DNA from 2 places in the Streptomyces sp. NBC_00207 genome. Region 2 is predicted to be linked to the other one. Evidence: riboswitches for the same ligand, from Rfam matches in the RefSeq annotation. Region 2 holds a riboswitch; the other holds the start of a gene.

Region 1 (10,282 bases), 1.7 Mb from region 2:
CGGCCCGGATCACCGGCGTCCGCGTCGACACCCCGGAGGAGGAGGGCAGATTCGTGCCCGCCGACCTCGTGGTCGACGCGAGCGGACGCGGCTCCCGCGCCCGCACCTGGCTGCAGGAGCTCGGCGTCGGCGGCATCCGGCAGGCCGAGGTCGACTCCGGCCTGGTCTACGCGACCCGCATCTTCGAGGCGCCCGCCGGAGCCCACGAGTCGGGCTTCCCGATAGTCAACGTGCAGTCCGACCCCCGCGTGCCCGTACCGGGCCAGACGGCCACCATCGTGCCCATCGAGAACGGCCAGTGGCAGGCCACCCTCTCGGGCACCCGCGGCGGCCAGCCGACCGGCGACCCCGACGAGTTCATCCCGTTCGCCAAGGGCATCCGGGACCCGATCGTCGGCGAGCTCCTGGAGGGCCGCAAGCCCCTCACGGACGTGGCCGTCACCAAGGGCACCGCGAACCGGCGGATCTTCTTCGAGAAGGTGGAGCTGCCCGACGGCTTCTTCGCCGTCGGCGACTCGGTCGCCACCTTCAACCCGCTGTACGGGCAGGGCATGACCGTCGCCGCACAGGGCCTGCTGGCCGTGCGCTCCCTGCTGCGGACCAGGGGGCTCGCCCACCCGGCCTTCGGACGCGAGGCGCAGCGCGCGATCGCCCCGCAGGTGGCCACCGCCTGGGACCTCGCCACCTCGCAGGACATCCTGTACCCCGGCGCCACGGGCATGAAGCCGCGGACCGGGGCCGGGCTGCTCAACGCGTACGTCAGCCGGCTGATGACGGGGGCCACCACCCGGGAGGCGCTGACCGCCGCCTTCCTCCAGGTCATCACCATGAGCAGCGCGCCCACCCACTGGCTCAGGCCGTCGGTGGTCTGGAACGTCCTGCGCGCCTCCGACCGCGGCGCGCTGAAGGCGCCGCCGCTCACCGCCGCCGAACGGACGGTCGCCGGGCTCGACCAGCGGGCCGATCCGGCCGACCCCGTCGGCCGGGCCCGGTGAAGAGCGGCCTGATCCTCTACGTGCCCGGGGCGCTCCTGGTCCTGATCCTGCTGGTCAAGGCGCCCACCCTGCGCCGGAGGTGGGACCAGCCGCCGATGCGGGCCGTCTGCGCACTGCTGGTCATGGGCTGCCTCGTCCTGATCCTGGCGGCGCCGCCGACGATCGCGGCCGTCAACCGCTTCACCGGGGTGGCCAACTTCTCGGCGCCGCTGGTGTTCGGCCTGATCACCGCGTTCTCCGGGTCGTGCGTCGTGCTGGTCCTGCAGTGGGGCGGCGGCCCGCCGGCCGTGGTGCGCCGGGCCACCCGGCTGACGGTGGCCGTGTACGGCGGGGTCACGGTGGCGATCGTCGTCCTCTTCGCGATGGGCGAGGCCCCGGTGGAGCGCCTGCGGGACCTGGACACGTACTACGCCGACACCCCGTGGATCCGGGAGATGATCGTCTGCTACCTGCTGGCGCACACCGTCGGCAGCTCGGCCCTGACCGTGCTGACCGGGCGGTGGCTGCGCCGCACCCACCCCTCCCTGCGGCCGCTGCGCACGGGGCTGGCCCTGATCATGACCGGGGGGCTGCTGGACCTCGGCTACCTGGTCGCCAAGTGGACCGCGCTGGGTGCCCGCTGGAGCGGCCGCGACTGGGACGGCCTGTCCACGGACGCGGCGCCGCCGCTGGCCGCGGGGGCGGCCCTGATGGTGGCGACCGGCTTCATCGTGCCGCTGGTCGGCGGGTCGGCGACCTGGCGTGACTTCAGCGAGTACCGGGGACTGCACCCGCTGTGGAAGGCCCTGCGGGGCTTCGCCGCGTCCAGTGTGCGGACGGTTCCGCTCACCTGGTGGTCACCGGTCGGGATCCGGCTGATCCACCGCGAGTCCGTGATCGACGACGGGATCCTGGCCCTCGCCCGCTGGTTCGACCCGGCCGTGCGCCGGGCGGCGTACGAGGCCGCGCGCGGGCAGGGCCTGAGCGAGGCCCGGGCCGAGGTCGTCGCCGACGCCGCCATGCTCGCCGCCGCGTGCGGCCGCAGGACCGCCGCCGCTGCCGCCGCCGAGGCGGATGCCGTCCCTGCCGAAGCAGATGCCGGGCTCGACGGCGGCTCCGTACCGCTCCGGCACTCCGAGCCGCCCCGGCTGTCCGGACAGCCCCTGACGGCCCTGGCCCGCGAGTTCCGCGCCTCCCCCATCGTCGCCGCCGCGCGGGCCGCCGCCGTACGGGCCTGAGCCGTCTGCGGGCCGCCCGGGAGGCCCTCCACCCCCGGGGAAACGGAACGCCCCGGACCCTGGGGCCCGGGGCGTCCGTCGTACGCGTGGCGGGCGGTCAGAGCTCCGCGAGGTCCAGCCCGGCCTGCGCGGCAGCCGCCTGGACGGTCTGCTCCAGCAGGACGGCGATGGTCATCGGGCCGACACCGCCCGGGACCGGGGTGATCAGCGAGGCGCGCGCGGCGGCGGACTCGAAGTGGACGTCGCCGACGTTGCCCTCGTTGTACCCGGCGTCCAGGACCACCGCGCCCGGCTTGATGTCCTCGCCCCGGATGAACTCGGCCTTGCCGACGGCGGCGACCAGCACGTCCGCCTGGCGCACGATCGACGGGAGGTCCCGGGTACGGGAGTGGCAGTAGGTGACGGTGGCGTTCTGCTCCAGCAGCAGCATTCCGGCCGGCTTGCCCAGGATGGCGCTGCGGCCGACGACGACGGCGTGCTTGCCGGTCAGGTCCACGTCGTAGGCGGCGAGCAGGCGCATGATGCCGCCGGGGGTGCAGGAGACGAAGCCCGGCAGCCCGAAGCCCATGGCGGCGAAGGAGTGCATGGTGACCCCGTCGACGTCCTTGCCCGGGGCGATGGCCTCGAAGGCGGCGCGCTCGTCGATGTGGTGCGGGACGGGGTGCTGCAGCAGGATGCCGCTGATCTCGGGGTCCTCGGAGAGCGCGGTGAGGGTGGCCACCAGCTCCTCGGTGGTGGTCCCGGCCGGCAGCTCGACGTGGCGCGAGGTGATCCCGGCCCTGGCGCAGCGGTTCTGCTTCATGCGTACGTAGGTGACGGACGCGGGGTCCTCGCCGACCAGCACGGTCGCGAGGCAGGGCGCGGTGCCGGTGCGCTCGGTGATCTTCGCCGCGTAGGCGGCGGTCTGCTCCGAGATGCGGCGGGCGAGGGCGGTGCCGTCCATCAGCCGAGCGGTGTCGGTGGCGGCCTGGGCAGGCTGGGCAGTCTGGGCAGTCGTCACGGGGTCTCCTGAACGTCGCTGCGGATCGCGGTTCGCCCAGGCGCGCGGCAGTCGACGTACCGGAAGGGCCCGATATCCGCAGGTCCGGAGTCCGCAGGTACGCCGGGCCGCTCCCCGGTGGTGATCCACCCGAACGCCAGTCACGGCCCGCCGCCCACTCTAGTCGACATATCCGGTGGATGACCGGCGCCCGACCTGGGACGATCGATACATGACGCGCACTTTCGACCATCTTGTCGCCGAGGCCGAGTCCGTCTCCGTGGACGGCTGGGACTTCTCGTGGCTCGACGGCCGGGCCACCGAGCAGCGCCCCTCCTGGGGGTACCAGCGGCTGCTGGCCGAGCGCCTGTCCCGGGTCCGGTCGGCGCTGGACGTCCAGACCGGCGGCGGCGAGGTCCTCGCCGGGTCCGGGCCCCTGCCCCCGCTGATGGCCGCCACCGAGTCCTGGCCGCCCAACATCGAGAAGGCGACCCGGCTGCTGCACCCGCTGGGCGCGGTGGTGGTCGCCGACTCCGACGAGCCGCCGCTGCCCTTCGGCGACGAGGCCTTCGAGCTGGTGACCAGCCGGCACCCGGTGACCATCTGGTGGGAGGAGATCGCGCGGGTGCTGACCCCGGGCGGCACCTACCTCTCGCAGCAGGTCGGTCCGGCGAGCGTCTTCGAGCTCGTCGAGTACTTCCTGGGCCCGCAGCCGGAGGAGGTCCGGCGCGGCCGGCACCCCGACGACGCGGTCGCGGCGGCCGCCGGGGCCGGCCTCGAAGTCGTCGATCTGCGCTCCGAACGTCTGCGCACGGAGTTCCACGACGTCGGAGCCGTGATCTACTTTCTGAGGAAGGTGATCTGGATGGTGCCCGGCTTCACGGTCGGGCAGTACCGGGACCGGTTGCGCGAGCTGCACGAACAGATCGAACGCGAAGGTCCGTTCGTCGCGCACACCGCCCGCTTCCTCATCGAGGCCCGCAAAAAGGGCTGAAAGGAGGGTGGACGGAATCACGCCGGATCGGGTTGCGCGGCCACAGCGTGGCGCAGGTCACTCAATTCAGCGCGTAACGAATCGACTCGGGCATGCGATGAACCGACAGGTGTCCTCGCGCGGCCCGGAATACAGACCCCCCTCGGGTCTGTTTCCCGAGTTCGCGCGATGATGTCCCGCCCACCCCTTATCTGTTCGCAACGAGAGGCTCCTTGTGTCGCTCAGCCCGTCCCGTACGTTCCCTCCGGAGATCGCCGAATCGGAGGCCCTCGTCGCGCTCGTCGAGCGCGGCCGCGAGCAGGGTCACATCAACGGTGACGACGTGCGCCAGGCCTTCGAGGCCGGCCGCATCCCGGTGGACCAGTGGAAGCGGGTCCTGCGCAGCCTGAACCAGGTCCTGGACGAGGAGGGTGTCGCCCTCCACGTCAGCGCGGCCCCTGCCACCAAGGTTGCCGCGAAGAAGCCCCGCAAGGCTGCCGCCGCCCCGGCCCGCACCGTGGCCAAGAAGGCCGCCGCCGCGCCGCGCCCCATCGGCGCGCGCAAGACCTCGGCCGCCAGCACCGCCACGGCCACGGCTTCGGCGATATCCGCATCGTCGGCCGCCGCCGCCCCGGACGAGGCGTCGGCCGAGGCCGCCGCCGAGCCGAAGAAGCGCACGGTCAAGAAGACCGCCGTCAAGAAGACCGCCGTGAAGAAGACCGCCGCGGCGAAGAAGACCAGCGCCAAGGACGCCGACGAGGGCGAGACCCCCGTGGTGGAGGGCGAGGACTGGGCAGCCGAGGACCTGGCCGACGAGGCCGAGGAAGAGGCCCCCAAGGCCGGCGGCACCCAGGGCTTCGTCCTGTCCGACGACGACGAGGACGACGCCCCGGCGCAGACGGTCATGGTGGCCGGCGCCACCGCCGACCCCGTCAAGGACTACCTCAAGCTGATCGGCAAGGTGCCGCTCCTCAACGCCGAGCAGGAGGTGGAGCTCGCCAAGCGCATCGAGGCGGGTCTCTTCTCCGAGTACAAGCTCGAAGAGGAGGAGGACCACAAGCCCGCCTTCAAGCGCGAGCTGGAGATCCTCGTCGAGGACGGCCGCCGCGCGAAGAACCACCTGCTGGAGGCCAACCTCCGTCTCGTGGTCTCCCTCGCGAAGCGCTACACCGGCCGCGGCATGCTCTTCCTGGACCTGATCCAGGAGGGCAACGTCGGCCTGATCCGCGCCGTGGAGAAGTTCGACTACACCAAGGGCTTCAAGTTCTCCACGTACGCGACCTGGTGGATCCGGCAGGCGATCACGCGTGCCATGGCCGACCAGTCGCGCACCATCCGCATCCCCGTCCACATGGTCGAGATCATCAACAAGCTCGCCCGTGTGCAGCGCCAGATGCTGCAGGACCTCGGCCGGGAGCCCACTCCGGAGGAGCTGGGCAAGGAACTCGACATGACCCCCGAGAAGGTCATCGAGGTCCAGAAGTACGGCCGCGAGCCGATCTCCCTGCACACCCCCCTGGGTGAGGAGGGCGACAGCGAGTTCGGTGACCTCATCGAGGACTCCGAGGCGGTCGTGCCCGCGGACGCGGTCTCCTTCACCTTCCTCCAGGAGCAGCTCCAGTCGATCCTGGGCACGCTCTCGGAGCGCGAGGCGGGCGTGGTCTCCATGCGGTACGGCCTCAACGACGGCCAGCCGAAGACCCTGGACGAGATCGGCCGCGTGTACGGGGTCACCCGTGAGCGCATCCGTCAGATCGAGTCCAAGACCATGTCGAAGCTGCGCCACCCGTCGCGTTCGCAGGTGCTGCGCGACTACCTCGACTAAGCCGTCAGGCCAGTCGGAAGACGGGCCCCCGGGGTGTGAACGGCAGGGAGGCACCCTGCGGAACCAGATAGGCGTGCTCGCGCCGGATCCGCAGGGTGTCGCACCACCCGTCCGTGATCACCAGCACCGGGGCCCCGGGCGGGAAGTCCTCCGCCCGCTGCAGCAGGTCGATGCCCGGCTGCAGCACGGTCCCGCCGCGCCCCCGCACCCGTACCCGGCCCGCGATCTCGGCGGGCGGCAGATAGCCCGCGTCGTACGGCGCCGCGTCGCAGAAGACGACGCGGGCCGCCGGTACGTCGCGGGCTTCCGCGTACGAGGCGATGGCGCCCAGCGCCTTGCCGAGCAGGCCGGTGTCCATCGACCCCGAGGTGTCGAGCACCACTCCGAAGGTGCAGCGGGCGATCTCCTGCGGCGGGAAGTACCGGCCCGCGCGGGGGATGTCCGGGGTGGAGGCCTGGCGGCGCGCCGGGCGGGCGTAGGACCGTACGGCCTCCGGCCGGGGCACGTACTCGTCGAACCAGCGGGCGAGCCGGGCGTCCCAGGGGACGGGCGGGTGGGCGAGCGCCCGGATCTCCTCGACGAGGCCCGCGGGCAGCAGCCCTCGCTCCCCGTATCCGTGCAGGTCGAAGCCCTGGACCAGGCCGCGCCGGTAGAACTCGTCCAGGTCCGTGTACGGGCCGCTGCCCGGGTGGGCCAGCGGCTCGCCCAGGATGTCCCCGAGGCCCTTGCCGCGCAGGGTGGCGAGGCGGCGCGTGCGGCGCAGGTCGGTGGTGATCCGGTCGTAGACCTCCTCGACGGACAGGTCCCGCAGCGCGGGGTCGTGGAGCAGCCCTTCGGGCATCGTGCCGACGCCCATCTCCACGAGCCAGCCGTTGACCACGTAGTCGGCGGCGACGTTGTGCAGGTACGGGTCCCGGGCCCCGCAGCGCTCGCCGTGGCGCAGGGCGGCGTGCAGCATCTCGTGGGCGAGGACGAACCGCCACTCCTCGTCCTCGAAGGTGCGCAGCGGGTTGATGTAGATCTCCCCGGCGGTGGCGCTGACCGCGGCGATGGAGATGTTCCGGTCACGGGCCAGTTCTGCGTCGGCGACGACGGTCAGTCCGGCGGCCAGCCCGCCGAGCAGCGGGTACGAGGAGACGAACCAGTTCAGCGCCCGGTCCCACGGGCGTGCGCGGACCCGCTCTCCCGTGACCCGGTCGCGGCGGCCGCCGGCCACGTCCATGGCGGCGGAGACGCTGCGCGTGAGGGCGTGCGCGAAGGCGGTCTCCCAGTCGGGGACCGCCGTGTTCGGCACCGCGTTCCAGGACTCCAGGACCTGGTCGGGGTGGTCCCCGGCGGTGCCGCAGTGCTCGTAGGCGGCCGGGATGCCGTCGCGGCGCCAGCGGGCGGCGAGCAGGTCCTCGTCACCGCCGGGGTACTCGGCGGGCAGGTGGTCCGGGGCCCGGCCGACGGGGAAGGTCAGCAGGAAGCGGTTGACGACGGCGCAGCGGGCGGCGACGTCGAAGCGGTCGGGCTGGGGGCGGTGCCGGTCGTCGGCGGCGGGCACGTGGCCGAAGCCGAGGTGGAGCAGGCCGTGGGCGATCGTCCAGGCCCATTCCGCGGGTTCGGCGCGCTGGGTGGGGTGGACGTGGATCATGCCGTTGGAGGTCACGACGGCCAGTCCCCCGGCCGGGTTGTCCGCGCACTTGGCCTGGCGGCAGATCTTGGCGTCGACCGCGCCGAGGGCCGGGTTCCGCTTGACCAGGGTCAGGCCCTCGGCAAAGGCCCGGGTGGCGGGGTCGACCGTGGCCTCCTTGCCGTTGCGGCCCCGGGTGGTCCGGCTCACGCGTCGGCCCCCGCTCGGCGGGCCGGGGCGGTCCGGTCGCCCGCGTCCGGGCGGTGCCCGCTCACCGGCGGGCCTCGACCAGCCGGGGCATGTCCCGGGCGGCCTCGACCAGGAACCAGGCGGGCAGCACGGGCAGGCCGTCGGCGTCGTCGGCGATGACGGTCTGGGCCACCTCGACGGAGATCTCGGCGAGCTGGACGAGCAGCGATTTGAAGCGGTACGCGGACTGCCGCACGGCGGGCGAGACGTGTTCCTTCTGCGCCGGGAGTTCCTTGAGCAGCCGGCCGCGGAAGGACTCGGCGAGGTAGTAGAGGAGATCTCGGTCGGCGGGGCGGGTGGGCCAGGAGGCGTCGCCCTTCATGATCGCCTCGATGCCGAAGGTGTGCCGGACGATCTTGGCGTAGCCGCAGAAGGAGACGGCGTGGGCGGGCGTGAGGGTGCCGTGCGCGATCACCTTCAGGGTCTGCTCGTCCAGCTCCGGCCCGAAGGAGTGCAGGGCGTCGGAGAGCATGTGCCAGGAGCGCGGGGTGGAGAAGGGCTCCTCGGTCTTGGGCGGCTGCGACCAGAGGTGGTCGGGGCGGTCGGTGAGGTGATCGGTGATCCAGGGGTGGATGCCGTTCTCCCCCGCCCAGACGAGCCAGTCGGCGGCCGAGGCCTGCAGGTGGACGTGCGTCAGCCGGTTCACGAGCGCGGAGGCGATGGGCCGGGCGAGCGCGTTGTCGGTGGCCCGGTTGCCGGCGCCGATGACGATGGAGCCGGCGGGCAGCTCGTAGGAGCCGATCCGGCGGTCGAGGATCAGCGAGTAGAAGGCCTTCTGCACGTCGGGGCTCGCGGCGTTGAGCTCGTCGAGGAAGAGGCAGTACGGCTCGTCGCGGGCGATGGACTCGGGCGGGCAGAAGACGGAGCGGCCGTCGCGGATCTGCGGGACGCCGATCAGGTCCTCGGGGGCGAGCTGGGTGCCGAGCAGGCTGACGCACTCCAGGCCCAGCGAGTCGGCGAACTTCCGTACGAGCGAGGACTTCCCGATGCCCGGCGCACCCCACAGGAACACCGGCCGGACGGTGGCGAGGCCGAGGAGCAGTTCGGGGATCTGGGCGGGGGTGACGGTGACGGCAGCCTGCACGGGGGTGGATGTCCTCGGGAGTTCGGGGGCGTGGTGCGCCCAGTGTGGGCACACCACGCTCCCCCGAGCACCCGGTTTTCGGGCCCGGCGCTCCCCGTGGCGGTCACCGCGCGGTGTGCTCCAGCAGGTGCTTCAGCTTCTCCTCGCCGCGGGGCATCTCCTTGCGGACCATGGGCTTGACCACGAGGGGGACGAGGGCCCTGCCCACGCCGTGGCCCTCGAAGTCGACGGACAGGGTGACGCGCGAGCGGGCCCCGCCGTCGAGGGGGTCGATCCTGCCCCGTACGTCCGGCCGGACCGGCCCCTCGACGCCGTGGAGGTGCCAGCTCCGCGGCGGGTCCATGGACATGTACTCCATCTTCGTGGGGATCCTCCGCCGGCCGATCTGCCGGGTGACGAGGACCTGGGAACCGACGTGGACGGGGAGGTCCCCCATGGGAACCGCGGACACGGCGCTGTCCTGCCACTCCGGCAGGTGCGTGGGGTCCGTGATGTAGGAGTAGACGTCCTCGGGCGTGCGGTCGATGTCGATGCTCTTGCTGATCGCGGACATGGCGACCCCTTGGAGCCCCCCTGGCTGGCCCCTCCTTCCAAATTACCCCGCGGGCGAATCGGTGGCGCGCTGCCTGCGGGCGGCCATCACGGCGTACACGAGGACGCCCGCGAAGAGGAAGAGCACGCCCTGGTAGACGGCCGCGTAACCGGAGCCGGCGACCAGCCACGTCGAGAAGGCGAAGGCCAGGCAGGCGAGGACGGCGTCGCGGACCAGGCGGCCGGGCCGGACCCGCTCGGAGCGGCCCGAGGCCAGGAAGTAGATCTGCGCGGCGGTGGAGAGGAGGTAGGGGACGGTCGCGGTGAAGGTGGTGACGAGGACGAGGACCTCGAAGACGCGCTGCGAGCCGGCCGTGTAGTTGTAGACGGTCAGCGCCGAGGCGAGGACGACCGTGACGAGGACGCCGGCCACGGGGACGCCGCGCTTCCTCGTCTCGAAGACCTTCGGGAAGAGACCGTCCTTCGCGGCGGCGTACGGGGTCTGCGCGCTGAGCAGGGTCCAGCCGTTGAGCGCGCCGGCCATCGAGATCACGGCGGCGCAGGCGACGGCCGTGCCGCCCCACGTGCCCCCGAACATGGCGTTGACGGCGTCGCTGAAGGGAGCCTCGGAGGAGACCAGCTTCTCGTGCGCGACCAGGCCGAAGACGGCGAGGGTGCCCAGCAGGTAGACGGTGGCGGCGCCGACGGTGCCCAGGATGGTGGCCCGGCCGACGTTGCGGGCCGGGTCGCGGACCTCGCCCGCGCTGACGGCGGCGGACTCGACGCCCAGGTAGCTGAAGAGCAGGATCGCGGC
Region 2 (12,967 bases):
CGGCGTCCTCCAGCACATGGGGCAGGGACGCCCCACCGCCAGCTGTCTAACGGAGAAGGCCATGACCCGCACTCCTGTGAATGTCACCGTCACCGGCGCCGCCGGCCAGATCGGCTACGCGCTGCTCTTCCGCATCGCCTCCGGTCACCTGCTCGGCGCGGACGTGCCGGTCAAGCTCCGTCTTCTGGAGATCCCCCAGGGCATGAAGGCCGCCGAGGGCACCGCCATGGAGCTCGACGACTGCGCCTTCCCGCTGCTCAAGGGCATCGACATCTTCGACGACCCGAACCAGGGCTTCGACGGCGCCAACGTCGCGCTGCTCGTGGGCGCCCGCCCGCGCACCAAGGGCATGGAGCGCGGCGACCTGCTCTCCGCCAACGGCGGCATCTTCAAGCCGCAGGGCGCCGCGATCAACGCGAACGCCGCGGACGACATCAAGGTCCTGGTCGTGGGCAACCCGGCCAACACCAACGCGCTCATCGCGCAGGCCGCCGCCCCGGACGTACCGGCCGAGCGCTTCACCGCGATGACCCGCCTGGACCACAACCGCGCGATCTCGCAGCTCGCGCAGAAGACCGGCGCCGCCGTCTCCGACATCAAGCGCCTCACCATCTGGGGCAACCACTCGGCGACCCAGTACCCGGACATCTTCCACGCGGAGATCGCCGGCAAGAACGCCGCCGAGGTCGTCAACGACGAGCTGTGGCTCGGCGAGACCTTCATCCCGACCGTCGCCAAGCGCGGCGCCGCGATCATCGAGGCCCGTGGCGCGTCCTCGGCCGCCTCGGCCGCCAACGCCGCCATCGACCACGTGCACACGTGGGTCAACGGCACCGCCGAGGGCGACTGGACCTCGATGGGCATCCCGTCGGACGGCTCCTACGGCGTCCCGGCCGGTCTGATCTCCTCCTTCCCCGTCACCTGCAAGGACGGCAAGTACGAGATCGTCCAGGGCCTGGACATCAACGAGTTCTCCCGCACCCGCATCGACGCCTCCGTCCAGGAGCTGTCGGAGGAGCGCGACGCGGTCCGCGAGCTCGGCCTGATCTGATCCGTCCTTCCCGCCGAGGAGCGCTCGCACCTCGGCGGGAAGTGCGGACCCAAGCGCCCCGGCCCCACCAGGCCGGGGCGCTTTGGCGTGTTTACGCCTGTCGCATGATGTAAGTGAAATCTAAGGTCGGTCGGTGACCGAGAGCCGGATTCCCCGTCAGTCCGCAGGCGAACCGCAGGACGACCTCGGCAACGGCCGTCCACCCGTGGAACCGGCGTTCAGCGAGGCCGGCCGCTTCCTCTGCGCGGGCACCTACATCGACGCCGGCTACCGCGACCGGGTGATCGAGGAGCTGTACGTCCACGAGGAGCGGATCGTCGCGCCCTCCTACGGGTTCGACGCCTCGCGCGTCCTCGCCCACGCCCTCCGCGCCCGCCGCGCCGAACTCGGCTGGGCGCTCGGCGTACTCGGCGCCTGGTTCGTGGGCTCCGTGCTCACCGGGGGCGCCCTCGCCGTGCTGCTCTTCCCGTTCCTGCTGCTGAGCCTCGCCGGCTGGCTCCGGGCCCGGTCCGGCCTGCTGGCCCGCCTCCTGTCCATCGTGGTGCGGATCTACGCCTGGTGGAACCTGCTCGTCATCGTGGTCCTGGTCATCGGGATCTGGCTGGTCCTGCTCGGCGCCTTCGACGACACGGACGGCTCGATCGGCCTCGGCGCCCTGCTCTTCTCGCAGGGCATCGGAGGCGTGGCGACCGGATTCGCCATCGGCTGGGTGCCGGCGGTCTTCGCCGCGGTCGTCACCGTCGTGGGACTCCAGCGCGGATACGTCGCCCGGACCATCGCCAACGACCTCAGCCGGGACCGGTACGCCAACCGGCCGGCCGATCCGGCCGAAGCCGACCCCGGCGTACGGTTCGCCCGTGTTCGGCGGCGCATCCTCGACGAGCAGCACTCGCCGCTGATCATGTACGACATCAACGACCCGTTCGCAGGGGCCGGTCAGGCGTACCGTCCCTGGCAGGATTCCTTCGAACTGCGCCCCCGCGAGGACCTGCCCGAAGGCACCACGCCGGAGCCGCTCACCAACGCCCGCATCCTGGACGGGGTCGTGCCCCTGGTGGAGCGGCTGCGGGCGCCCTCGCCGCACGGGTCGCCGCAGGCCCAGGCCGCCGTACTGGACCGGATGCGCGAGCTGGTCGTCGACCAGTGCGTGTTCCTGCCGGGCGGCGGGCTGGGACACCGCGACGAAGGACCGCACGTGCGGGCGGACTTCGAGACGCACCGGGCCGAGGCCATCGAGGAGGGCGGCGAACGCCGCCGGCACTTCCTGCGCATCCGGGTCGGCGGCTGGGACGAGAACATGGTCGTCACCGTGTTCGTACGGGTCCACACCCAGGGCGGGATGATGATGGTGGAGGTGGCGCCGCACGTCCTGCTGCCCGTCCACGCCGCCTTCCACAACGCGGACGCGGACGCCCACCGGTACCTGAACAACAACCGGTTCGGGAAGGTGATCTGGGCCCTGCGGCACATCCCGGGCTCCTTCCCGGCCTCCCTCGTCACCCTGGGCCGCGGCGTCGCGAGCTGGGTGAGGATCGCGGCCGGCGGTCACGGTGGCGCCCGGCCGGAGGGGCCGCGCGCGTCGGTGCGCGTACTCGCGTCGCAGGACAACGGCTCGCTGTTCCATCTCATGGACCTCGACCGGTACTTGAAGACCATCCAGGACCGGGTCATCGCCGGCATTACCTTGGTCCTGCACGAAGGCGGCTGGCACACCGAGGCGTTCGCGCGGCGCGCGAGCATCCACATCGAGAACTACGTGGGTGCGGCGTACGACAGCTCGATCAGCGTCGGCGGCAGCGGCAATCACAACAGCACACACAGGGGGAGTCATGGCGACAGGTAGCGGAAGCGGGAGCGGGCCGGAGCCCGGGGTGTGGATCGGCGGCGTCCACGGCAGCGCGGTCAGTGTCGGCGGCTCCAACAACACCAACACCGTCCACCACGGCGGTACGGCAGCGGGCGCACCCGACGCGGCGCAGCTGCTGGACGCGGTGCTCACCCTGCGCGAGGCGCTCGTACGGGAAGCCCCCCGGGGCGACGACAGAACCGCGCTCGACGCCGAACTGGACGGGATCGCCGAGCAGCTGGAGGGCGCCGAGACGATCCGGCCCGGCCTGCCCGCCCGGCTGCGCGCAGCGCTGGAGCGGTGGGCTCCGCTGGTCGAGTCGGTGAGCGCGGCCGCTGCCCTGGGCAGCCTGCTCGGCGCGCTGGGAGGCTGATCCGTGGTTCCGGCACAGCCGCCGTCCGGCCCGCGCCGCTGGGACGCGCAGGCGCAGCGCTGGGTGGTGGACCAGGCCCCGGCGGGACCGCCGGCAGGGCCGCCACCGGGCATGCCTCCGGTTCCGCCGTCGCACCCGCCGGGTGCGCCGGCGTACGACCCGCTCGGGCCCGGGGCGCCGCCCCCGCCCCCGTACGGGGCGCCGACCGCGCCGCAGCCTCAGTACGTCCCCGACCCGGCGTACCTGCCGCCGGTACCGCCGCCGCCCGGTTACACCTCGCCCTCCGGCGGGTCGGGCGGCCGGTGGCGGACCCCGGTGACGGCGGCGATCGCGGTCGCCTCCGTCGTGATCGGCGGCGGGGCGGTGTGGTTCCTGGCCCGGGACACGAACGGCGCGGACCGCGCGGGCGAGAAGAACGGGACGGTGGCCTCGGGTACGCCGTCATGGTCCGGCGGGGGCCCGTCCGGGACGGCGTCACCCACCGCCTCCGGCTCCCCGACGGCCGGCGCCGGCCCGAGCCGGGTCCCGGGCCCGAGCCCGTCCGGCACCGGGCCGGGGACGGGGGCGGGGGTCCACGAGACCAAGCAGGACCCGTCGGGCTTCACCATCGCCGTCCCGGCCGGCTGGGTGCGGGAGGAGCTCAAGGAGGGGGTCTTCTACCGCTCGGCCGACCGGACCGCGCTGATCCAGGTCTTCCGGGTGTCGGAGCCGGAGCTCAGCCCGCTCGACGCGGTCAAGCAGGCCTCCACCTACCTGCGGGGCGGCACCCGGGGGTACGAGGAGATCAGCGTGGGCGCGGTTCAGGGCGGTTCCGGGGCGGCGGAGCTCGTCTACCAGTACGACAACGAGGAGTCGCACGGGGTGCGGCGCGGTGTCGAACGGGTCTTCTTCGCCGGGGACGGCGGCAAGTGGGCGGTGCTGGCCGCCGGCCCCGCCGCCGAGTGGCAGGTCACGCAGGACCACCACGCGGCGGCGCTGGCCGCGTTCCGGCCGGCCGGCTGACCGGACGCCGGGCGACCCGGAGGGCCGGGCCGGCGGCTTCTCCGGCTGCCGCCCGGCCCGCTCCGCCCGGCCCGCTGCGTCAGGACTGGTACATGCCCGGCTTGTAGTGGCCCGGCACCATGCGGGTGGTGACGCCGATGCGGTTCCAGACGTTGATCGTCGCGATGACGGCGATCAGCTGGGCCAGCTCGCGCTCCTCGAAGTGCTTCGCGGCCTTCTCGTACACCTCGTCCGGCACGAAACCGTCCGTCAGGACCGTGACGGCCTCGGTGAACTCGATCGCCGCGAGCTCCTTCTCGGTGTAGAAGTGCCGCGACTCCTCCCAGGCCGCCAGCTGCACGATCCGGTCGACGCTCTCGCCGTGCGCGATCGCGTCCTTGGTGTGCATGTCGAGACAGAAGGCGCAGTGGTTGACCTGCGAGGCGCGGATCTTGACGAGTTCGACCAGGGCCGGGTCCAGGCCCTTGCGGGAGGCGATCTCCAGGGCCAGGACGGCCTTGTAGACCTCGGGGGCGAGCTTCGCCATCTGCATGCGCGGGGTGTGCTCGGGCGCGTGCTCGTGCGTCGGGGAGGGGGTCCGGAGGTTCTGCGTGCTGTTCGTCATGTGATCCACCGTAGGAGGAAGGCGGCCCAGGGATATGGTCCATATCCATGACGGAATCGTGGGCCACTTTCGGCGCCGACCTGCATCTGGACCTCTCCGCCGGGCGCAGTCTGCGGGCCGGACTCACCGAGGCGCTGCGCGAGGCCGCACGCAGCGGGCGGCTGGCGGCCGGGACCCGGCTGCCGTCCTCCCGCACCCTCGCCGCAGACCTGGGCATCGCGCGCAACACGGTCGCGGAGGCGTATGCCGAACTGGTGGCCGAGGGGTGGCTGACCGCACGCCAGGGTTCCGGCACCCGGGTCGCGGAACGGGCCCGGCCGCGCCGGGCCGCGGCGGCCGCGCCCGTACGGCGCCCCGCGCGCAAGGGGCCCTCGTACAGCCTCCTGCCCGGCTTCCCGGACCTGGGTGCCTTCCCGCGTGCAGCATGGCTGTCGGCGGCCCGGCGGGCGCTGACCGACGCGCCGAACGAGGCCTTCGGGTACGGGTTCGACGGCCGCGGCCGCGTCGAGCTGCGGCAGGCGCTGGCCGGCTACCTGGCACGCGCCCGCGGCGTGTACGCGGACCCGGAGCGGATCGTGCTGTGCGCGGGCTTCCTGCACGGGCTGACGCTGCTGGCGGGGGTGCTGCGGGCGCGGCGGGTGCGGGAGGTGGCGGTCGAGGGGTACGGCCTGGACTTCCACCGGAACCTGCTGGTGCGGGCGGGGCTGCGGACGCGGCCGCTGGGGGTGGACGGGGACGGGGCCCGCACGGGGGAGCTGACCGCTGCGGCGGGCGCGGTGCTGCTGACCCCGGCGCACCAGTTCCCGACGGGCGCGGCCCTGACCCCGGCCCGCCGGGCGGCGGCGGTCGACTGGGCCCGGACCACCGGCGGGCTGATCCTGGAGGACGACTACGACGGGGAGTTCCGCTACGACCGCCAGCCGGTCGGCGCCCTCCAGGGGCTGGACCCGGACCGGGTGGTCTACCTCGGCACGGCCAGCAAGTCACTGGCGCCGGGGCTGCGGATGGGCTGGATGGTGGTCCCGCCGGGGCTGCTGGACGAGGTCCTGGCGGCCAAGGGCCCCACGGACTGGGCCTCCAGCACGCTGGAGCAGCTCACGCTGGCGGAGTTCATCACCTCGGGGGCGTACGACCGCCACGTGCGCGGGATGCGGCTGCGGTACCGGCGGCGCCGGGACGAGCTGGCGGCGGCGGTGGCGGGCCGGGTGGGGGTGTCGGGGATCGCGGCGGGGCTGCACGCCGTGCTGGACCTCCCGGCGGGGACGGAGCGGTCGGTCCTGCAGTCGGCCGCCTGGCAGGACCTGGCCCTGCACGGCCTGTCCGCGTTCCGGCACCCGGAGGCGGGGCTCGCGCCGCGCGATGCGCTGGTCGTCGGCTACGGGACCCCGTCGGACAGCGCCTGGTCCCCGACGCTGGCCGCCCTTGTCGCCGCCCTTCCCTGACGGGGGCCGGCCCCCGGACCCCCGACACGACGGGCCGCAGTCGGCAGACGGGCCAAGTCAATCGTCCTGGTCACCCTCCCGGGGACGGAGGGGCGGGTTCGCCGAAGCGGGCCAGGGCCAGGGAGCCGGCCACCGCCACGACGAAGCCGGTCACGGCGAGCCAGGTCAGGCCCTCGCGGGTGCGGTCGCCGAGCCAGACCACGCCCACCACCGCCGGGCCGATCGTCTCGCCGAGCACCATCCCCGCCGTCGCCGCCGTCACCGAGCCGCGCGCCAGCGCCGAGGTGAGCAGCAGGAAGGCCGCGCCGCCGCCCAGCAGGAGTGCGTACAGCGCGGGGTTGCGCAGGTCCCAGGGGGAGTCGATGAGCCGCACCGAGACCTCGACCACCCCGAAGCCCGTCCCCGCGGCCAGGCCCAGGACCAGCGCCCGGGGCCCGTCCGGGAGCCGCCCCGCCACCGCGCCGACCACCAGCACCAGCCCCGCCACCGCCAGCAGCCCCAGCTTCAGCGCGAGCGTCCCGGTCCCCGAGCCCTCCTCCCCGGCGGAGAGCCCGAGCATCAGCAGTCCCGCGCACACCACCCACACCGCGACCCACTCCGTCCGGGACAGCCGCACCCGCAGCAGCCGCGCCGCGACCACCGCCGTCACCGCCAGACTGGCGGCCAGCGCGGCCCCCACCGCGTAGATCGGGACATGGCGCAGCGCGATGATCTGGAGGACGAAGCCGACCGCGTCGAGGCCGAGGCCCAGCAGGTACCGCCACTGCCGTGCGGCGCGCAGGAACAGCGCCGCGTCCACCCCGGACCCCGATCCCGGCTCCGCCGCCCGCGCCGCGACCGCCTGGAGAACGGACGCCGTGCCGAAGCAGACCGCCGCACCGAGGGCGCAAATCATCCCAATGAGCACGAACTGACTCTAGGTCACGGATCTCACGGCGGCCGGATTCCATCGGCCGGGGCCACCGCTCTACTCTGTCGGCAGCACGCCAGGCCCCAGGGGGAGCAGCAGACATGGACAGCAGCAGCACCAACCAGCGCCGTATGCGCTCCGGCGCGGTCGCCCTCGGCGGCATGGGCCTGCTCGCGGCCACCCTCGTGGCCTGCGGCAGCAGCGACGAGCCCGACAAGCGCTGCGCGTCCCGCTCCACGCTGGAGCACCTGAACAACAAGGAGTGCAAGAGCGGCGGCCGCGGCGCGTACTACTACGGCGGCTACGTCAGCAGCGGCAAGGTCTCCGGCGGCAGCTTCGACAAGTCCGCCGTCACCCGCGGCGGCATCGGCGGCCACAGCAGCTCCGGCTCCAGCGGCGGCTGAGGAAACCGGAACCCATGCAGCGGCACACCATCGAGCCCCGCCCCGGCTGGCAGAAGACCGTCGAGGAGCAGGGGCTCATCTATCCCCTCACCCGCTACCCCGACGACTCCCTGCGTCCCTACTGGGACGAGAGCGCGTACTACTCGTTCTCCCTCCCCGAGGTCGAGGCCCTGGAGAACGTCGTCGAGGAGCTGCACGCCATGTGCCTGGCGGCGGCCGCGCACATCGTCGAGCACGACCGCTTCGCCGACCTCGGCATCACCGACCCCGCGCTCGCCGGGCTGATCGCCGAGTCCTGGCGCCGCCGCGCCGAACAGCCCTCCCTCTACGGCCGTTTCGACCTGCGCTACGACGGCACCGGCAGCCCGGCCAAGATGCTGGAGTACAACGCCGACACGCCCACCTCCCTCGTGGAGGCGGCCAGCCCGCAGTGGTTCTGGATGGAGGAACGCTTCCCCGGCGCCGACCAGTGGAACTCCCTCCACGAGCGCCTCGTCGACGCCTGGCGCCGCCAGGCGGAGCTGCTGGCGCCCGGCCCGCTGCACTTCGCGCACTCCGAGACCGACGAGCTCGGCGAGGACCTGATGACGGTCGCCTACCTCCAGGAGACCGCCGAGCAGGCCGGCCTGGACACCCACGCCCTCTCCGTCGAGCAGATCGGCTGGGACAGCCTGTCCGGCCGGTTCGTCGACGAGAAGCTCCGCTTCATCCGCAGCTGTTTCAAGCTCTACCCGTGGGAGTGGCTGGCCACGGACGAGTTCGGCCCGCAGGTCCTCGGCACGTACGACCACGGCGGAGGCACCGGCACCACCTGCTGGATCGAGCCCCTGTGGAAGATGCTGCTCTCCAACAAGGCGCTGCTGGCCATCCTGTGGGAGCTCTTCCCGGAGCACCCGAACCTGCTGCCCGCCTACCTCGACGGACCGCGCGAACTGGCCGGGCCCGGGTCCGCCGGCTACGTGGCCAAGCCGCTCCTCGGCCGCGAGGGCGCGGGGGTCACCCTGCACGAACCGGGCGAGGGCGGCGAGCCGTTCGTACCGGAGGAGGGCGAGCGGTACTGCTTCCAGGGCCTGGCCCCGCTGCCCGACTTCGACGGCAACCGGGTGGTGCTCGGCGCGTGGGTCGTCGAGGACGAGGCGGCGGGGCTCGGCATCCGCGAATCGGCGGGGCCGGTCACGGACGAGTACGCCCGCTTCCTGCCCCACGTGATCCTCTAGGGCCCGGCGGCCCCTGCCTCAGGCCAGCACCGCCCGGAGCTGGTCCAGCCCCCAGTCCAGGTCCTCCTTGCTGATCACCAGCGGCGGGGCGAGCCGGATCGTCGATCCGTGGGTGTCCTTCACCAGCACCCGCCGGTCCATCAGCCTCTCGGACACCTCCCGGCCCGACCCGTGGCCCGGGGCGATGTCCACGCCCGCCCACAGCCCGCGGCCCCGTACGGCGGTCACGGCGCCCCCGCCGACCAGCAGGCCCAGCTCGTGGTGCAGGTGGTCGCCCAGCTCGGTGGCGCGCTGCTGGAACTCGCCGCTGCGGAGCATCGCGACGACCTCCAGGGCGACGGCGCACGCGAGGGGGTTCCCGCCGAAGGTGGACCCGTGCTGACCGGGCTTGAACACCCCGAGCACGTCCCGGTCGGCGACGACGGCCGACACCGGCACCACGCCGCCGCCGAGCGCCTTGCCGAGGATGTAGACGTCGGGGACGACCCCCTCGTGCTCGCAGGCGAAGGTCTTCCCGGTCCGCCCCAGCCCCGACTGGATCTCGTCCGCCATGAAGAGGACATTCCGCTCGCGGGTCAGCTCCCGTACGCCGCTCAGGTAACCGGCGGGCGGCACCAGCACCCCCGCCTCGCCCTGGATCGGCTCCAGCAGCACGGCCACGGTGTTCTCGGTGACCGCGTGGGACAGCGCGGTGAGGTCCCCGTACGGGACGATCTCGAAGCCCGGCGTGTACGGACCGAAGTGGTCGCGGGCGTCGTGGTCCGTCGAGAAGGAGACGATGGTCGTGGTCCGGCCGTGGAAGTTGTCGGCGGCGACCACGATCTTGGCGTGCCCGTCGGGAACGCCCTTGACCTCGTAGCCCCACTTGCGGGCGGTCTTCACCGCCGTCTCCACGGCCTCCGCGCCCGTGTTCATCGGCAGCACCATCTCCTTGCCGCACAGATCGGCGAGCGCGGTACAGAAGTCGGCGAACCGGTCGTGGTGGAAGGCGCGCGAGGTGAGCGTGACCCGCTCCAGCTGGGAGCGGGCGGCGTCGATCAGACGCCGGTTGCCGTGCCCGAAGTTGAGGGCGGAGTACCCGGCGAGCATGTCGAGATATCTGCGGCCCTCCACGTCGGTCATCCACGCGCCTTCCGCGGATGCGACGACGACGGGCAGCGGATGGTAGGTGTGCGCGCTGTGCGCGTCGGCGGAGCGGATGGCATCAGCAGTTGTCGACACGGGGTCTCCGATCGTCCGTCTTGCCCGGTGCAGCGGTGACGAGGGTGGCGTCACCCTTCTTATCGTCGCCTTCTTATCGTCGCTCCGATCCCGGATGCAGAAACCTTCCGCGCGGCGCGCCCGCTAAGGTGGGGCGTACGCACGGCGACTGGCGCACGGAGAACGAACTCCGGGGGAGTCGTGCGCGTTCGACCGCATTCAGGGCCGCTCGCCTGGGCCTCGCGGGGTACCGATCACATCGACCCCGGAGGAGCCCGCCATGTCCGCGAGCCGCCATCCCGCCCTTTCCGCGACCGATCCCGAACTGGCGTCGTTCGTCGCGGCGGAAGAAGTGCTCCAGGCGCAGACCCTGCGCCTGATCCCCAGTGAGAACTACGTGTCCGCGGCCGTCCTCGAGGCCTCCGGCACCGTGCTGCAGAACAAGTACAGCGAGGGCTACCCCGGCCGCCGCTACTACGAGGGCCAGCAGAACATCGACCGCGTCGAGGCCCTGGCGATCGAGCGGGCGAAGGGCCTGTTCGGCGTGGACCACGCGAACGTGCAGCCGTACTCCGGCTCGCCGGCCAACCTGGCCGTGTACCTGGCCTTCGCGAAGCCCGGCGACACCGTGATGGGCATGGCCCTGCCGATGGGCGGGCACCTGACGCACGGCTGGGGCGTCTCCGCGACGGGCTCGTGGTTCCGGGGCGTGCAGTACGGCGTCCAGGCCGACACCGGGCTCATCGACTACGACGCCGTGCGCGAGCTGGCCCTCGCCGAGCGGCCCAAGCTGATCTTCTGCGGCGGCACCGCCCTGCCGCGCACGATCGACTTCGCGGCCTTCGCGTCCATCGCCGAGGAGGCGGGCTCGATCCTGGTCGCGGACGTGGCCCACATCGCGGGCCTGATCGCGGGCGGCGCGCACCCGTCCCCGGCGGGCCACGTGGACGTCATCTCCACCACGACGCACAAGACCCTGCGCGGTCCGCGGGGCGCGATGCTGATGTGCCGCGAGGAGCACGCGAAGGCCATCGACAAGGCGGTCTTCCCGGGCCTCCAGGGCGGCCCGCACAACCAGACGACGGCCGGCATCGCGGTGGCCCTGCACGAGGCGGCCCAGCCGTCCTTCACCGCGTATGCGCACGCGGTCGTCGCCAACGCGAAGGCGCTGGCGGCGGCGCTGCTGGAGCGGGGCTTCGACCTGGTGTCGGGCGGTACGGACAACCACCTGATCCTGATCGACCTGACGGGCAAGGACGTGCCGGGCAAGGTCGCCGCCAAGGCCCTGGACCGGGCGGGGATCGTGGTGAACTACAACACGGTTCCGTTCGACCCGCGCAAGCCGTTCGACCCCTCGGGGGTGCGGATCGGTACGCCGTCGCTGACGTCGCGGGGGCTGGGCGTCGCCCACATGCCGCAGGTCGCGGACTGGATCTCGCGCGCCGTCGACGCCGCGGCTAAGGGTGACGAGCCGGCCCTGGCCGTGGTCCGCGCGGAGGTCGCCGACCTGATGGCCGCCTTCCCGGCTCCGGGCCTCCCCCTGTCCTGACCTGCGGCGCCGTTGCGGGGGCGCTGCCCCCGGACCCCCGCGCCTCAAACGCCGGCGGGGCTGGATTTCCAGCCCGCCCGGCGTTTGAGGGCGTCCCTCGGCCGGAGCCGCCGCCGCACCGTCCGGCCCCGCGCAGCGGTGTCCGCCTGCGTCGGCACGGCGCGGAAAGCGGTCGCTCGGCCGGGGCCGGATCCGGACGCACCGCTACCGCCCGGTACCCCCGCACCGCACCGGCACCCGCGGCGCGACCCGGAAGGATCCGGCCAGCGGCGGGCCCGAGCCCGCCCCCGCACCTGAGAGAATGAAGCCATGGCTTCTGATCGTCCTCGCGCGCTCTCCGGCATCCAGCCCACCTCCGGTTCGTTCCACCTCGGGAACTACCTCGGAGCCATCCGCCAGTACGTCGCCCTGCAGGAGACGCACGACGCCTTCTACATGGTCGTCGACCTGCACGCGATTACCATGCCGCAGGATCCGAAGGACCTCCGCGCGAACACCCGTCTCTCCGCCGCGCAGCTGCTCGCGGCCGGCCTGGACCCCGAGCGCTGCACGCTCTTCATCCAGAGCCACGTGCCCGAGCACGCCCAGCTCGGCTGGGTCATGAACTGCATCACCGGTTTCGGCGAGGCCAGCCGGATGACCCAGTTCAAGGACAAGTCCGCGAAGGGCGGCGTCAACAGCGCCAGCGTGGGCCTGTTCACGTACCCGATCCTCCAGGTCGCCGACATCCTGCTCTACCAGGCGAACGCCGTCCCCGTGGGCGAGGACCAGCGCCAGCACATCGAGCTGACCCGCGACCTCGCCGAGCGCTTCAACCAGCGCTACGGCCGGACCTTCACCCTGCCCGCCGCGCACATCGTCAAGGAGGTCGCGAAGATCTACGACCTCCAGGACCCGGCGATCAAGATGTCGAAGTCCGCGTCGTCCCCCAAGGGCCTGATCAACCTCCTCGACGAGCCCAAGGTCACCGAGAAGAAGATCAAGAGCGCGGTCACCGACACCGAGGCCGAGATCCGCTTCGACACCGAGAAGAAGCCCGGCGTCAGCAATCTGCTCACGATCTACTCCACCCTCACGGGCGAGACGATCGCCGAGCTGGAGGCGAAGTACGAGGGCAAGGGCTACGGCGCGCTGAAGACCGACCTGGCCGGTGTGATGGTCGATTTCGTCACACCGTTCAAGCAGCGCACCCAGGAATACCTGGACGACCCGGAGACGCTGGACTCCATCCTGGCCAAGGGCGCGGAGAAGGCCCGTGCGGTCGCCGCAGAGACCCTCGCGCAGGCGTACGACCGCCTCGGTCTGGTGCCCGCCAAGCACTGACGAACGCAACTACGGACAGAGGGCCCTGGCAAGAACGGGGGTGCTG

Evidence for each region. A riboswitch is a leader RNA that binds a small molecule or an ion and turns the genes downstream of it on or off. The one in region 2 is predicted to bind ZMP and ZTP.
Region 1: linked by a shared signal. The riboswitch ahead of OG472_RS34635 (bifunctional 5,10-methylenetetrahydrofolate dehydrogenase/5,10-methenyltetrahydrofolate cyclohydrolase) and the one ahead of glyA (serine hydroxymethyltransferase) in region 2 are both predicted to bind ZMP and ZTP.

The regions. Positions count from the first base shown of each region.
Region 1 is NZ_CP130715.1:7,447,035-7,457,316, reverse strand. Features, by position in the region: gene OG472_RS34645 (NAD(P)/FAD-dependent oxidoreductase) at 1-995, shown strand, start outside; gene OG472_RS34640 (MAB_1171c family putative transporter) at 992-2,212, shown strand; gene OG472_RS34635 (bifunctional 5,10-methylenetetrahydrofolate dehydrogenase/5,10-methenyltetrahydrofolate cyclohydrolase) at 2,310-3,155, opposite strand; ZMP/ZTP riboswitch at 3,240-3,366, opposite strand; gene OG472_RS34630 (methyltransferase domain-containing protein) at 3,424-4,185, shown strand; gene OG472_RS34625 (RNA polymerase sigma factor) at 4,400-5,989, shown strand; gene OG472_RS34620 (DUF2201 family putative metallopeptidase) at 5,994-7,814, opposite strand; gene OG472_RS34615 (MoxR family ATPase) at 7,876-8,937, opposite strand; gene OG472_RS34610 (SRPBCC family protein) at 9,041-9,490, opposite strand; gene OG472_RS34605 (amino acid permease) at 9,533-10,282, opposite strand, start outside.
Region 2 is NZ_CP130715.1:5,729,321-5,742,287, forward strand. Features, by position in the region: gene OG472_RS27220 (malate dehydrogenase) at 62-1,051, shown strand; gene OG472_RS27225 (hypothetical protein) at 1,185-2,894, shown strand; gene OG472_RS27230 (hypothetical protein) at 2,881-3,270, shown strand; gene OG472_RS27235 (hypothetical protein) at 3,274-4,272, shown strand; gene OG472_RS27240 (carboxymuconolactone decarboxylase family protein) at 4,352-4,876, opposite strand; gene OG472_RS27245 (PLP-dependent aminotransferase family protein) at 4,924-6,318, shown strand; gene OG472_RS27250 (hypothetical protein) at 6,389-7,213, opposite strand; gene OG472_RS27255 (hypothetical protein) at 7,330-7,632, shown strand; gene OG472_RS27260 (glutathionylspermidine synthase family protein) at 7,647-8,849, shown strand; gene rocD (ornithine--oxo-acid transaminase) at 8,868-10,070, opposite strand; ZMP/ZTP riboswitch at 10,205-10,295, shown strand; gene glyA (serine hydroxymethyltransferase) at 10,330-11,598, shown strand; gene trpS (tryptophan--tRNA ligase) at 11,908-12,921, shown strand.